2 linked regions of the Agarilytica rhodophyticola genome follow. The main gene of each other region encodes a partner of the protein of the gene in region 2 in a complex. Links are inferred from orthologs where the notes say so. Each region holds a gene or a part of one and is shown on either strand. Other genes may lie near its edges.

Evidence for each region. The genes of interacting proteins can lie anywhere in the genome.
Region 1: the proteins of BVC89_RS18900 (region 2) and sdhA are in contact, whole or in part, in a crystal structure (PDB 6C12), measured with the Escherichia coli proteins. The link is inferred for Agarilytica rhodophyticola from one-to-one orthologs.

What each region holds. Positions count from the first base shown.
Region 1 is NZ_CP020038.1:4,645,233-4,650,797, forward strand. What follows is about bases 976-3,930. They hold sdhA (succinate dehydrogenase flavoprotein subunit), read right to left. Parts: upstream 3,361-3,930; coding sequence 1,591-3,360; downstream 976-1,590. Other genes in these bases: BVC89_RS19390 (succinate dehydrogenase iron-sulfur subunit), read right to left, coding at 976-1,546; sdhD (succinate dehydrogenase, hydrophobic membrane anchor protein), read right to left, coding at 3,364-3,732; sdhC (succinate dehydrogenase, cytochrome b556 subunit), read right to left, coding at 3,726-3,930. Also shown: BVC89_RS19385 (2-oxoglutarate dehydrogenase E1 component), read right to left, coding at 1-594; more of BVC89_RS19390, read right to left, coding at 842-975; more of sdhC, read right to left, coding at 3,931-4,100; gltA (citrate synthase), read left to right, coding at 4,714-5,565. UniProt on the Escherichia coli protein: Two distinct, membrane-bound, FAD-containing enzymes are responsible for the catalysis of fumarate and succinate interconversion; the fumarate reductase is used in anaerobic growth, and the succinate dehydrogenase is used in aerobic growth.
Region 2 is NZ_CP020038.1:4,529,744-4,535,266, reverse strand. The notes cover bases 521-3,433. They hold BVC89_RS18900 (FAD assembly factor SdhE), read left to right. Parts: upstream 521-1,807; coding sequence 1,808-2,059; downstream 2,060-3,433. Other genes in these bases: nadB (L-aspartate oxidase), read right to left, coding at 2,494-3,433; BVC89_RS29875 (protein YgfX), read left to right, coding at 2,028-2,471; ygfZ (CAF17-like 4Fe-4S cluster assembly/insertion protein YgfZ), read right to left, coding at 626-1,612; BVC89_RS18910 (HDOD domain-containing protein), read right to left, coding at 521-545. In the rest of the region: more of BVC89_RS18910, read right to left, coding at 1-520; more of nadB, read right to left, coding at 3,434-4,119; RNA polymerase sigma factor RpoE, read left to right, coding at 4,558-5,139; BVC89_RS18885 (sigma-E factor negative regulatory protein), read left to right, coding at 5,393-5,523. UniProt on the Escherichia coli protein: An FAD assembly protein, which accelerates covalent attachment of the cofactor into other proteins.

The DNA.
Region 1 (5,565 bases), 110 kb from region 2 along the record:
ACGCGTGCTCTCAAGTCGATTCAGTAACCAACGGCGCTCGTCATAATTTGTTATATGCATGACCTCCGCGCCAACAGTGCCGCAGTAGGTTTTCTCAAGATCTGCAATAATGTCTTTCAGCAAGCCTTCACGATAACCAAAAGATAAATCACCCGTTTGAAAAACTGAATCTAAATCCAGTGTATTGAGATTGTGAAAGCCGAGATCAAGATCGGGGGAATCTTTAATTTCTAAAATACCCAATGGATCGAGGGATGCCTTTTGATGACCGCTCAAGCGATAAGCATTGGTCAATTGCACCACTTCCACTTGCTTGCGTTCATGAGCAACGTTGGCACTACCCTCACCCGGAGCCACCATAGGACGAGCGCGATTACGGCCAAGCAATTCAAAATATTCAATAATTTCTGAGTGTGGTACATCGTTGCCAACTGCGCCATTAACCCTTGGCAGCTTATCAAAATAGTCACGCCAATCTTGAGACACAGAATTAGGATCATTCAAATAAAGTTCGTACATCTCTTCTACATAAACTGCATTTCCACCAGAGATGTGGGAGGTGCTCCATAACAATTCCATCAAACTTTCTTGCATTTTACTCACCGTAAATAGACAACACATTAAGTTTTGTTGTCTCTATTCGACATTTCATTTATTGCCGAAATTGAAAATTATATTTACCTACAATCATATCAGGGGAATAGGATTAGCAGGATATTTATTATTTAGGGTGGCGCAAAAAACGCCACCTGTGAACAATAGAGGATGTTACAGTAAATACTTATTGCTCTGAAACTGATCTCGAGTAAGGGCTAACAACTGTACCAGAAACAATTCGTGTTTAAGTACCACGATGCAATAACATGCTTCTGATATGCCCTATTGCTTTTGTTGGATTTAAGCCTTTAGGGCAAACGTCAACACAGTTTTGAATACCATGACAGCGAAAGACACTGAACGGATCATCTAGATTCGCCAAGCGTTCTTCTGTAGCAGTGTCACGACTATCAGCTAAAAAGCGATAAGCTTGCAGCAAACCAGCAGGGCCGATAAATTTATCGGGATTCCACCAGAAAGAAGGACAGCTCGTGGAACAACACGCGCATAAAATACACTCGTACAAACCATCGAGCTTTTCACGCTGCTCCGGGGACTGCAATCGTTCAATAGCAGGCGTCGGCGTATCGTTCTGCAAGAAGGGTTCTATTTTTCTATACTGCGCATAAAACTGAGATAAATCGACAATTAGATCTCTAATGACAGGCAGGCCCGGCAGTGGACGTAACACTAACTTGTTATTTTTGACGCACTCAGACAAAGGCTTGATGCATGCCAAACCGTTCTTGCCTGAAATGTTCATCCCATCGGAACCACATACACCTTCACGACAAGAACGTCGATAGACGATGGTAGAATCCTGTTCTTTAATCATCTCCAGCACATCTAGCACCATGAGGTCTCTACCTTGAGTATCAACGTCATAGCTCTTCATGTATGGCTTTTTGTCTGTTTCAGGGTTATAGCGATAAATTTCAACTTTCAACATATCTTTTATCCAAATAGTTTCCGCGATACTAGGTTAAATTCACACTAATAAGTACGAATTTTAGGTTCGAAGGTATCAACGGTCTTAGGTGTGAAATTCACGTCCCTCTTACCAACGGATTTATCTTCAGGGTAATACATGGAGTGACACAGCCAGTTTTCATCATCACGCTCTTGGAAATCATCACGTGCATGAGCGCCTCGAGATTCTTTTCTTTCTTCGGCAGCAATTGCAGTAGCTTCAGCCACCTCAAATAAGTTTTGTACTTCCAAGGCTTCGATACGTGCAGTATTAAATGCGCTGCTCTTGTCAGACAAATGAATATTTTCCATGCGCTCTCTAAGATCAGCGAGTTTTTTAATGCCTTCTTGCATGAACTCACCTTTACGGAAAACACCGAAGTGATTTTGCATAATGCTTTGTAGCTCCTTACGAAGCATTGAAGCATTTTCACCTTGTGACGAGCCATTAAGCTTGTTAAGACGTGCCATACCGGCTTCGATATCACTTTCAGAAGGGTCACGATATTCGACACCTTCACGCAAAGCACGTTCGATAAACATACCCGACGAGCGACCAAACACAACCAAATCGAGAAGTGAATTACCCCCGAGACGATTGGCGCCGTGCACAGATACACAGGCAACTTCACCACAGGCATAAAAACCTTCGATAACTTTATCTTCTCCGCTGACATTAGTCAGTGCCTGCCCATCAACGTTGGTTGGAATTCCTCCCATCATATAATGGCAAGTAGGCACTACAGGAATAGGTTCTTTTACCGGGTCAGCATGAGCAAAGGTACGAGATAGTTCCAAAATACCAGGTAAACGTTGGTTCAGCGTTTCAGCACCCAAGTGATCGAGCTTTAAGAAAACATGATCGCCATTTTCACCACAGCCGCGCCCCTCGAGAATCTCCAACACCATGGATCGGGCCACAACATCACGGCCAGCAAGGTCTTTTGCATTTGGCGCATAACGTTCCATAAAACGCTCGCCATCTTTATTGATGAGGTAGCCACCTTCACCGCGACACCCTTCTGTCACCAATACCCCCGCACCGTGAATACCAGTGGGATGGAATTGCCACATTTCAATATCTTGTACAGGAAAACCTGCGCGCAAAGACATCCCAATACCGTCACCAGTATTAATGTGAGCGTTAGTGGTAGAAGCGTAGATACGACCAGCACCACCAGTAGCAAAAACTGTTGCCTTAGATTTAATAAAAACAACTTCGCCATCTTCCATATTAATGGCAATGACACCACAGACCACACCGTCTTGGTTTTTGATAATATCAACGGCGAACCATTCGTTAAGGAATACCGTATTGTTTTTCACATTACCCTGATAAAGAGCGTGCAAAAGTGCGTGACCCGTTCTATCTGCGGCTGCACAAGTTCGCGCTGCCTGACCGCCGCGACCAAAGTCTTTTGATTGGCCACCGAATGGACGCTGATAAATACGACCGTTCTCAGTTCGCGAAAATGGTAAGCCCATATGTTCCAGTTCGAATACTGCTTCTGGGCCGACTGAACACATATACTCAATAGCATCCTGATCACCAATATAATCAGAGCCTTTGACCGTGTCGTACATATGCCAACGCCAATCGTCGTTAGGGTCAGCACTGGCTATCGCACAAGTAATGCCTCCTTGGGCAGAGACTGTATGTGAGCGTGTAGGAAAAACTTTAGTGACAACAGCCGTTTTAAAACCTGATTGAGCCATTTGAAGTGCCGCGCGCATCCCCGCACCGCCACCGCCAACAACAATAGCGTCAAAAGACATGGTTCGAATATTTGGCATCGATTAAAACCCCCAGAGCACTTCAATACCCCAAACCAAGTAGGCAAGAGTAATGACTGCGTAAATAGTTAGAGCGCTCATGCGCAAGAATAAAGCTTTTCCACCCATCATCCGACTGGTGACATAATCGGTTAATACTCCCCACAAACCTATCCAGCCATGAGCAGCAACACACAATAGCGCCAACAAACTAAATGCGCGCATCCACAACTGCGCAAACAAAGCTGTCCAAAGTTCATAAGTCATCTCTGGCACAGAGAAAATAAATGCCACAATAAATATTGTATAAGCAGCGAGTACTACTGCCGAAAATCTTTGAATAAGCCAATCTGAGAGGCCGCTTCGCCCCAGACTCGTAACTGCTGTTACCATACCCATAACCCCGCAAGAATAATTAACACGATCGCAACAACGACAACAATGGTCGCGCCACGCTTTCCACCTTCAAGTGTTTCACCAACGCCCATATCCATAATAAGATGACGTATTCCGGCTACAAGGTGATACGCAAGAGCGGCTAAAACAGCCCACACAATAAATTTAGAAAGTGGTGCCTGCAATGCAGTTTTAAGAGCGTTAAAACTCTGCTCTGAGCTGAGACTCATATCGAGCATCCACAGCAGTATTAATATACCGATAAGCAAAACCACACCTGAAACTCGGTGGGTAATGGAGACAAGCGCGGTAATAGGGAATTTAACTGTTTTTAGATCGAGATTTACAGGTCGGTTATCGTTCACAGTTTTGCAACACCTTAATTCATAAGATTGATAGGCAGGAAGATTTTTCTAAGGTTTGGCGAGTACATACTGTGCTGTTTAATATAAGTACATAGACTGGACATTTTAGCACCAGCTAATTAGTTATTAGCGCCAGCATCTCGCAGCGCATTTCCCATGGAAGGTTATGCTTACACGCCCCAAAAAGATCGCGCAGAATTATAGATATGCGCCACACAAATTACAAACATTCATAATAACTTATGTAACATTAGCATATAATTTGTACAAAACAACGTTTTAAAACGGTTATCACGTTCACTAGTTATAATTCATTTTTTGAATAGTTATAATTCATTTCTTGAATAGTCCTCACTCAAGAAGATTTAAATTTCTTTTCGAAAAAGCCTTTAAGCGCCCATTTTCTCCACAAAAATAAATTTTATCTATACTGATACTTGACCCAGTATGACAAAAATGCCATGGGAAATTGGACTTTGATCACATTGACATAAATTTATAGCACTATATAGTTGCGCGACTTAACAATTAATTATTTGGCTGCTTTGTGCACAATTTCGAGTGTGCTAACAGCGACAGATTATCTTTTATCTATCACATACAGGAGTCCTTAATGGCTGATAAGAAAGCACAACTTACGGTCGATGGTTTGGACGATTCTATTGAGTTACCGGTGTATTCCGGCTCAACAGGACCAGATGTCATTGACGTTAGAGCCCTTACAGGCAAAGGTTTTTTTACCTACGACCCTGGATTTGTATCCACTGCATCATGCGAATCTAAAATCACTTATATCGACGGTGGTAAAGGTATGCTTTTGCATCGGGGTTATGCCATCGAAGACCTTGCTGAAAAATCAGATTACCTGGAAACGTGTTTCTTACTTTTACACGGTGAACTGCCTTCTCAGAAAGAATATGACGAGTTTGTTAGCATTATCCGCAACCATACGATGGTTCACGAATCCATTGCACGTTTCTTTAGAGGCTTCCACCACGACTCACATCCGATGGCGATGATGTGCGGCATTGTTGGAGCGCTATCGGCCTTCTATCATGACTCATTGGATATCACTAACGAGCGTCATCGTATTATTTCAGCCCATCGTTTGATCGCTAAGATGCCGACTCTTGCTGCAATGTGTTACAAGCATTCTCAAGGTCAACCTTTCATGTATCCCGACAATAAGTTGGGTTATTCTGAAAATTTCTTACACATGATGTTCGGCACCCCTTGTGACGATCCCCAAGTAAACCCTGTGCTGGCACGAGCCATGGATAAAATCTTCCTGTTGCACGCCGATCACGAGCAGAATGCCTCAACTTCCACAGTTCGTTTAGCAGGGTCATCAGGTGCAAACCCTTTTGCCTGTATCGCATCCGGCATTGCAACACTCTGGGGGCCAGCTCACGGCGGTGCTAACGAGGCTGTATTGTCGATGTTGCAAGAAATCGGCGATGTGAAG
Region 2 (5,523 bases):
ACTTGTTCAATAACACTATCGAGAGTCATACTGTCGTTCATTAAGGTATGGCTTTCTTCAGCAAAAGATAAGATGGGTAACACGCCGATTTGATGAACTAAACCGGCGAGAGCGGCTTGGTCGGGGCGAAGTTTTGTGTAGTGCTTGCATAACACATGGCAAATTCCTGCAATCTCGCTGGATTTTGACCATACTTCTCGCATACGTTGATCAATAATATCGGATGTGGCCTGGAACATTTGTTCCATAGCTAATCCTGTGGCTAAGTTGCTGGTGGTTTGCATACCCAAGCGAGACAGGGCCATATTTAAATCTTCAATTTCACGTGCGCCTCTAAACAGTGGGCTGTTGGCGACTTTTATTATTCGAGCGGTGAGAGCGGCATCGCTGCTGATAACTTCGTTGAGTTGCATAATACTGGCGTCCACATCCTCAGATACTTCACGCACTTTGAGGGCCATTTCAGGCATGGTGGGTAGAACTAACTTATCGGCATCGATAGCTGCAATAATCTGTCCTGCGACTTTTTCAGCGACCGAATTCATAGAGATGCTCCTGTATAAGCGAAAGACAAACGCCATAGCGCAGAGGCTACAGAGTTGTGCTGCGTTTATTCGCAGCTAACTTAACTTATAGCATATGGAAGCGCGGCCCATTGAATATTTACAAGAGAATTATTGATCATAATACAGGCGTTATCTTGACTGAGAACATCATCACATAACACGAGAATTTCATGATGTGATGGGCTGACACGGGCGCTATTGATGACTGTGCCACGTGCTTTGCCCAGAGCCTCAATGTTCACAGGGCTTTGATAAACCGCCGTGTTTGCTTCTGGTGAAACTGCTGTTTCTATAACAGCACGATACATATGTTTTTTTTGCTGGCCACGGTAATGTAGCCGCGCAATGATTTCTTGGCCGGTATAACATCCTTTTTTAAACGAGATGCCATCTATATACTGCAAGTTAATTTCTTGCGGAATTAACTTTTCTAGGGTCGCGGCCTCAACTTCTCCAATGCCTCTTTGAATGTTTTTTAATCGCCATAAATTGCTGTTCTGCTGTAATTCCAATGCGCCCAGCTGCTCAACTAATTGGCTTAGTTCGTTTGAAGGACACCAAAGTTCTATCTGATCATCGGCGTGATGCAACATAAAAATATTATTGTGCTCTACCACTTCTCCAGCTTTAGAGACCGGGAAAATATGAGTCGCTGTAGTAAGGGCTTGATCACCTACTAAGCCTAACAGCTGATAGCTTTCACTAACCTGTAATGTGGCTTTTGAGAACACGGCATATTTTTTTAATGCCTCCAACGCAAATTGGCTAATATCTGCTCGTACCCGCAGAGCGATTGTTTTCGTATTAAGGCGAGCTGCGACAAAATTTGAATTCATCCGTCCTTTGTGGCTGCAGTGGGCTCCTGGTATAAATATATTACGCTCCAAGAGGGCGAAATCGCAGGTGCATTGCCCTTGCAAGAAGGTTTCACTGTCCTCACCTTCAACTATAATTAGACGATAATCATCCAGAGGTGTTTGCCACGTTTGCTCTGGTTTTATTTGGTTTGAGTGTTGGTGAGAATCGAGTATTTTTTTCCACTGCATAATAAGAGATACAAATAATTTAGTGATAGAGCGACGAAGATATTATCTTCTATTGGTTAAAGACGTAAACATTACAATGCCATATAATCTTGCGGCAAGTTATACGTAAGCTTTGATGATATGGGTTTACCTTGTTTTTTATACAAGGGGTGTCATACAGACCCTTACTATTTTTAATCAATTTTCGGAGTGTTAATGGATCTTAAGCGTCTGCGGTGGGCTACTCGCCGAGGTATGTTGGAATTGGACTTAGTGCTTTTACCTTTTCTTGAGAACGTATTTCCCAGTTTGAGCGACGATCACAAAGTTTTGTTCGAAACCTTGCTTACTTGTGAGGATCAAGAGCTGTTTAATTGGTTTTTAAAAAAGGGTAATCCGGAAGACCCTGATATGAAGATAATAGTGGACATTATCCGTGCAAACACAGGCCTACAACCAGATAATTGATATTCCCCATCGTTGCTCGCGGATATTGTGTGGGCTATACGGCACTGTCATTTTGTTATTGGTGTTAGCTTTGTGCCTAATGCCACTTTCATTCCCTGCCCGCGCAGTGGTGCTAGCCCTAGGGCTGATTTCTGTTGCTGATATGGGGCGTCGTCTGAGAGTTTTGTTTGCGATTGAGAGAATCGTTATTCGCCACGGTAGGGTAGAACTGATGATGGGTAAAGTAAGAGTGTGCTGCCACTTGATTGGCAGCGCTGTTGTTACCCCTTACATAGTGGCCTGTAGTTTACGGAATCAACAAACCTTGTCTAAGTGGTCACTACCTATTCACCTAGTTTTATTGCCAGATTCAGTTTCATCAGAACATCATCGCCAATTGCGGGTGTTTTTTAATACGGGCAAAATACACTAGCGCAATGGAAAAGTAAGATACTTTAATCGCTATGTACGATGGTCTTTTGCGCTGCATGGTTCATCGGTACTAGCACCGTGTCTTGTGCAATATTGGCAGGCTTGGGGTAGTCCAGTGAATAGTGCAAACCCCTGCTTTCCTTACGTGCCACCGCAGAGCGAATGATAAGCTCCGCCACCATAGCCAAGTTTCTCAATTCTATTAAATCATTGCCAACTTTGTAGTTGGAGTAGTATTCGTTAATTTCCTTTTGAAGCAACTTGATGCGATGTGTGGCGCGCTCTAAACGCTTATGAGTGCGGACAATACCCACGTAGTCCCACATAAAACGTCTTAGCTCGTCCCAATTGTGAGAAATCACAACATCTTCGTCCGAGTCTGTGACTCTGGATTCATCCCACTCTGGTGGTTGTGTTGGCGGCGCAATACTATCAATGGAAGCTTTTATGGTATCAGCAGCAGATTTAGCATAGACAATACATTCCAGTAGGGAGTTACTGGCCATGCGATTAGCACCGTGCAGTCCAGTAAATGAAGCTTCCCCAATGGCGTAGAGATTTCTTAGATCTGTCTGGCCCTTAAGATTCACGGCCACACCGCCACAGGTATAGTGGGCCGCTGGCACCACAGGTATAGGTTCCTTGGTAATATCGATACCGTATTGCAGACATTGCTCTTTTACCGTGGGGAAATGATCATTGATAAATTCAGGGGGTTTATGGCTGATGTCTAGATGCACATAGTCACTGCCCACGCGTTTCATCTCATGATCGATTGCCCTTGCTACCACATCGCGAGGCGCCAACTCTGCGCGCTCGTGAAATTTGTGCATAAAAGCTTCGCCGTTAGGTAAGCGCAGCTTCGCACCTTCACCACGCAGTGCTTCGGTAATAAGGAAGGATTTCGCTTTGGGATGATAGAGACAAGTGGGGTGAAACTGGTTAAATTCCATATTAGCAACCCGGCAGCCGGCTCGCCACGCCATTGCAATACCATCTCCAGAAGCACCGTCGGGATTACTGGTATAGAGATAGACTTTACTTGCTCCCCCAGTGGCAAGCACTACGGCTTTGGCAGTGAAGACTTCTACTTGGTCTCTTGCGCGATTAAATACGTAGGCTCCAGCACAGCGCAGCCTTTTACCGTTTGGCTCTGGTTGGGTAATTAAGTCCAGGGCGACATGATGTTCAAAGAGGGAGAGGTCATCGGTATTACGTGCTCGATCCACTAGTGTGGAGTGCACTGCTCGTCCTGTGGCATCGGCACTGTGAATGATACGCCTATGACTGTGGCCACCTTCGCGGGTGAGGTGGTAATCATCAGAATCTTGATTTTTGGTAAAATCGACGCCAATATCGATCAGCCACTTAATTGCTTCTTTACTATTGCGAACCGTGAATTCAACGGTATCGCGGTGGCATAGGCCACCACCTGCCGCCAAGGTATCTTGCACATGAGAGTCTATCGTATCCTCATCGTCTAATACGGCGGCGATTCCACCCTGTGCATGCCAGGTCGATCCCTCGGTAATCTCACCCTTACTTAGCACGGCAACTTTAAACTGTTGCGCTATATTTAGAGCGAGTGTCAGTCCGGCAGCGCCACTGCCGATGATGAGGACGTCAAAATTGTAGGCGTTTTTTTTCACGGACAAGATAGTTATCTCTAATGGCTTTAGAATTGATGTTCTTCAAAAGACAGTCGTTTAATCGTTGATGTTATAATGATTTGCTTGTCATAAAATTTCAATAAAGTATACATGCTTTTGTATGATCTTAGCAGCAAGCTATTGATTTTTATAAAATTGCCTACACTATATGGAACGGCATAAGAGCTTGTACCCTGAAGCCATTTCATAACTGCTGGACTTGTCGATACGGCGTTAAAAATAACCTCAAAATGCTCATTTACTTCATGTAAACTGCGTTTTCTCGGTTATCTTTGCCCTGTCTCGCCTGCGTTTGCCAGCGATGAAACTGCTTCTAGGAACTTTTCAAAAGTGTATATATCTATTAGAGCTAAATCGTGCTTGCCCAAATGGTAAGACAAACGATTATTTTTTTATTTCTTTTTTGGGGACAACTGGATGACGGCGCAACCGGCGCAAGATACGGATCATGAGTTAGTTAAGCGAGTACAAAAAGGGGACAAACGTGCGTTTGATCTTTTGGTTCTCAAATATCAACACAAGATCATTTCTATTATTGGCCGCTATATTAAAGATTCGTCTGAAGTTTACGATGTGGCTCAAGAAGCTTTTATCAAAGCTTATCGGGCTATCGGTAATTTTCGCGGCGATAGTGCTTTTTATACGTGGATCTATCGCATTGCGATTAACACTGCGAAAAATCATTTGGTTTCTCGAGGGCGACGTCCTCCTGCTAGTGGTGTTGAAGTAGAGGAGGCCGAATACTACTCTGGTAATGAGCAGTTGAGAGATTTGGCTTCGCCGGAAGGTCAGCTAATGCGCGATCAACTAGAAGGGGTGATCAACCGAGCTATTCGCGATTTGCCAGAAGATTTACGAACTGCGGTAACACTTCGGGAAATGGAAGGTCTTAGCTATGAAGAAATCGCGGCAGTCATGGATTGCCCGGTGGGAACCGTGCGTTCAAGAATTTTTCGTGCGCGCGAGGCCATTGAAAAGCAAATGACGGAAATTTCTTAGCTAAATCTAACTGTATACGTAAGTAATTTGAGAATTGTGCAAATAAAGTGAAGTTTTTGAGATAACTATGAAACAATTCTCGTTTTTACCGGTCAGACTAGTTGTAGCGAATGTAGCTTGCGATAAAGCGAACAATCTGGCACGATTTTGCACCAGATTGATCTTGCGAAAGTTTTGCGTAACTGTGTCGTTTATGCAATTTATAATTTATACACTTTATAAAAGTTCAAGGTAATAATTAGGCTGTTAATATATGACTCAAACTTCAAGTTCAACGCTTAAAGAATCCATTTCAGCATTGGTTGATGGTGAAAGTAACGATCTAGATCTACAGCGCGTATTAAAAGCTATGGATAGTGATGATGAAGCCAGGAAGAGCTGGTC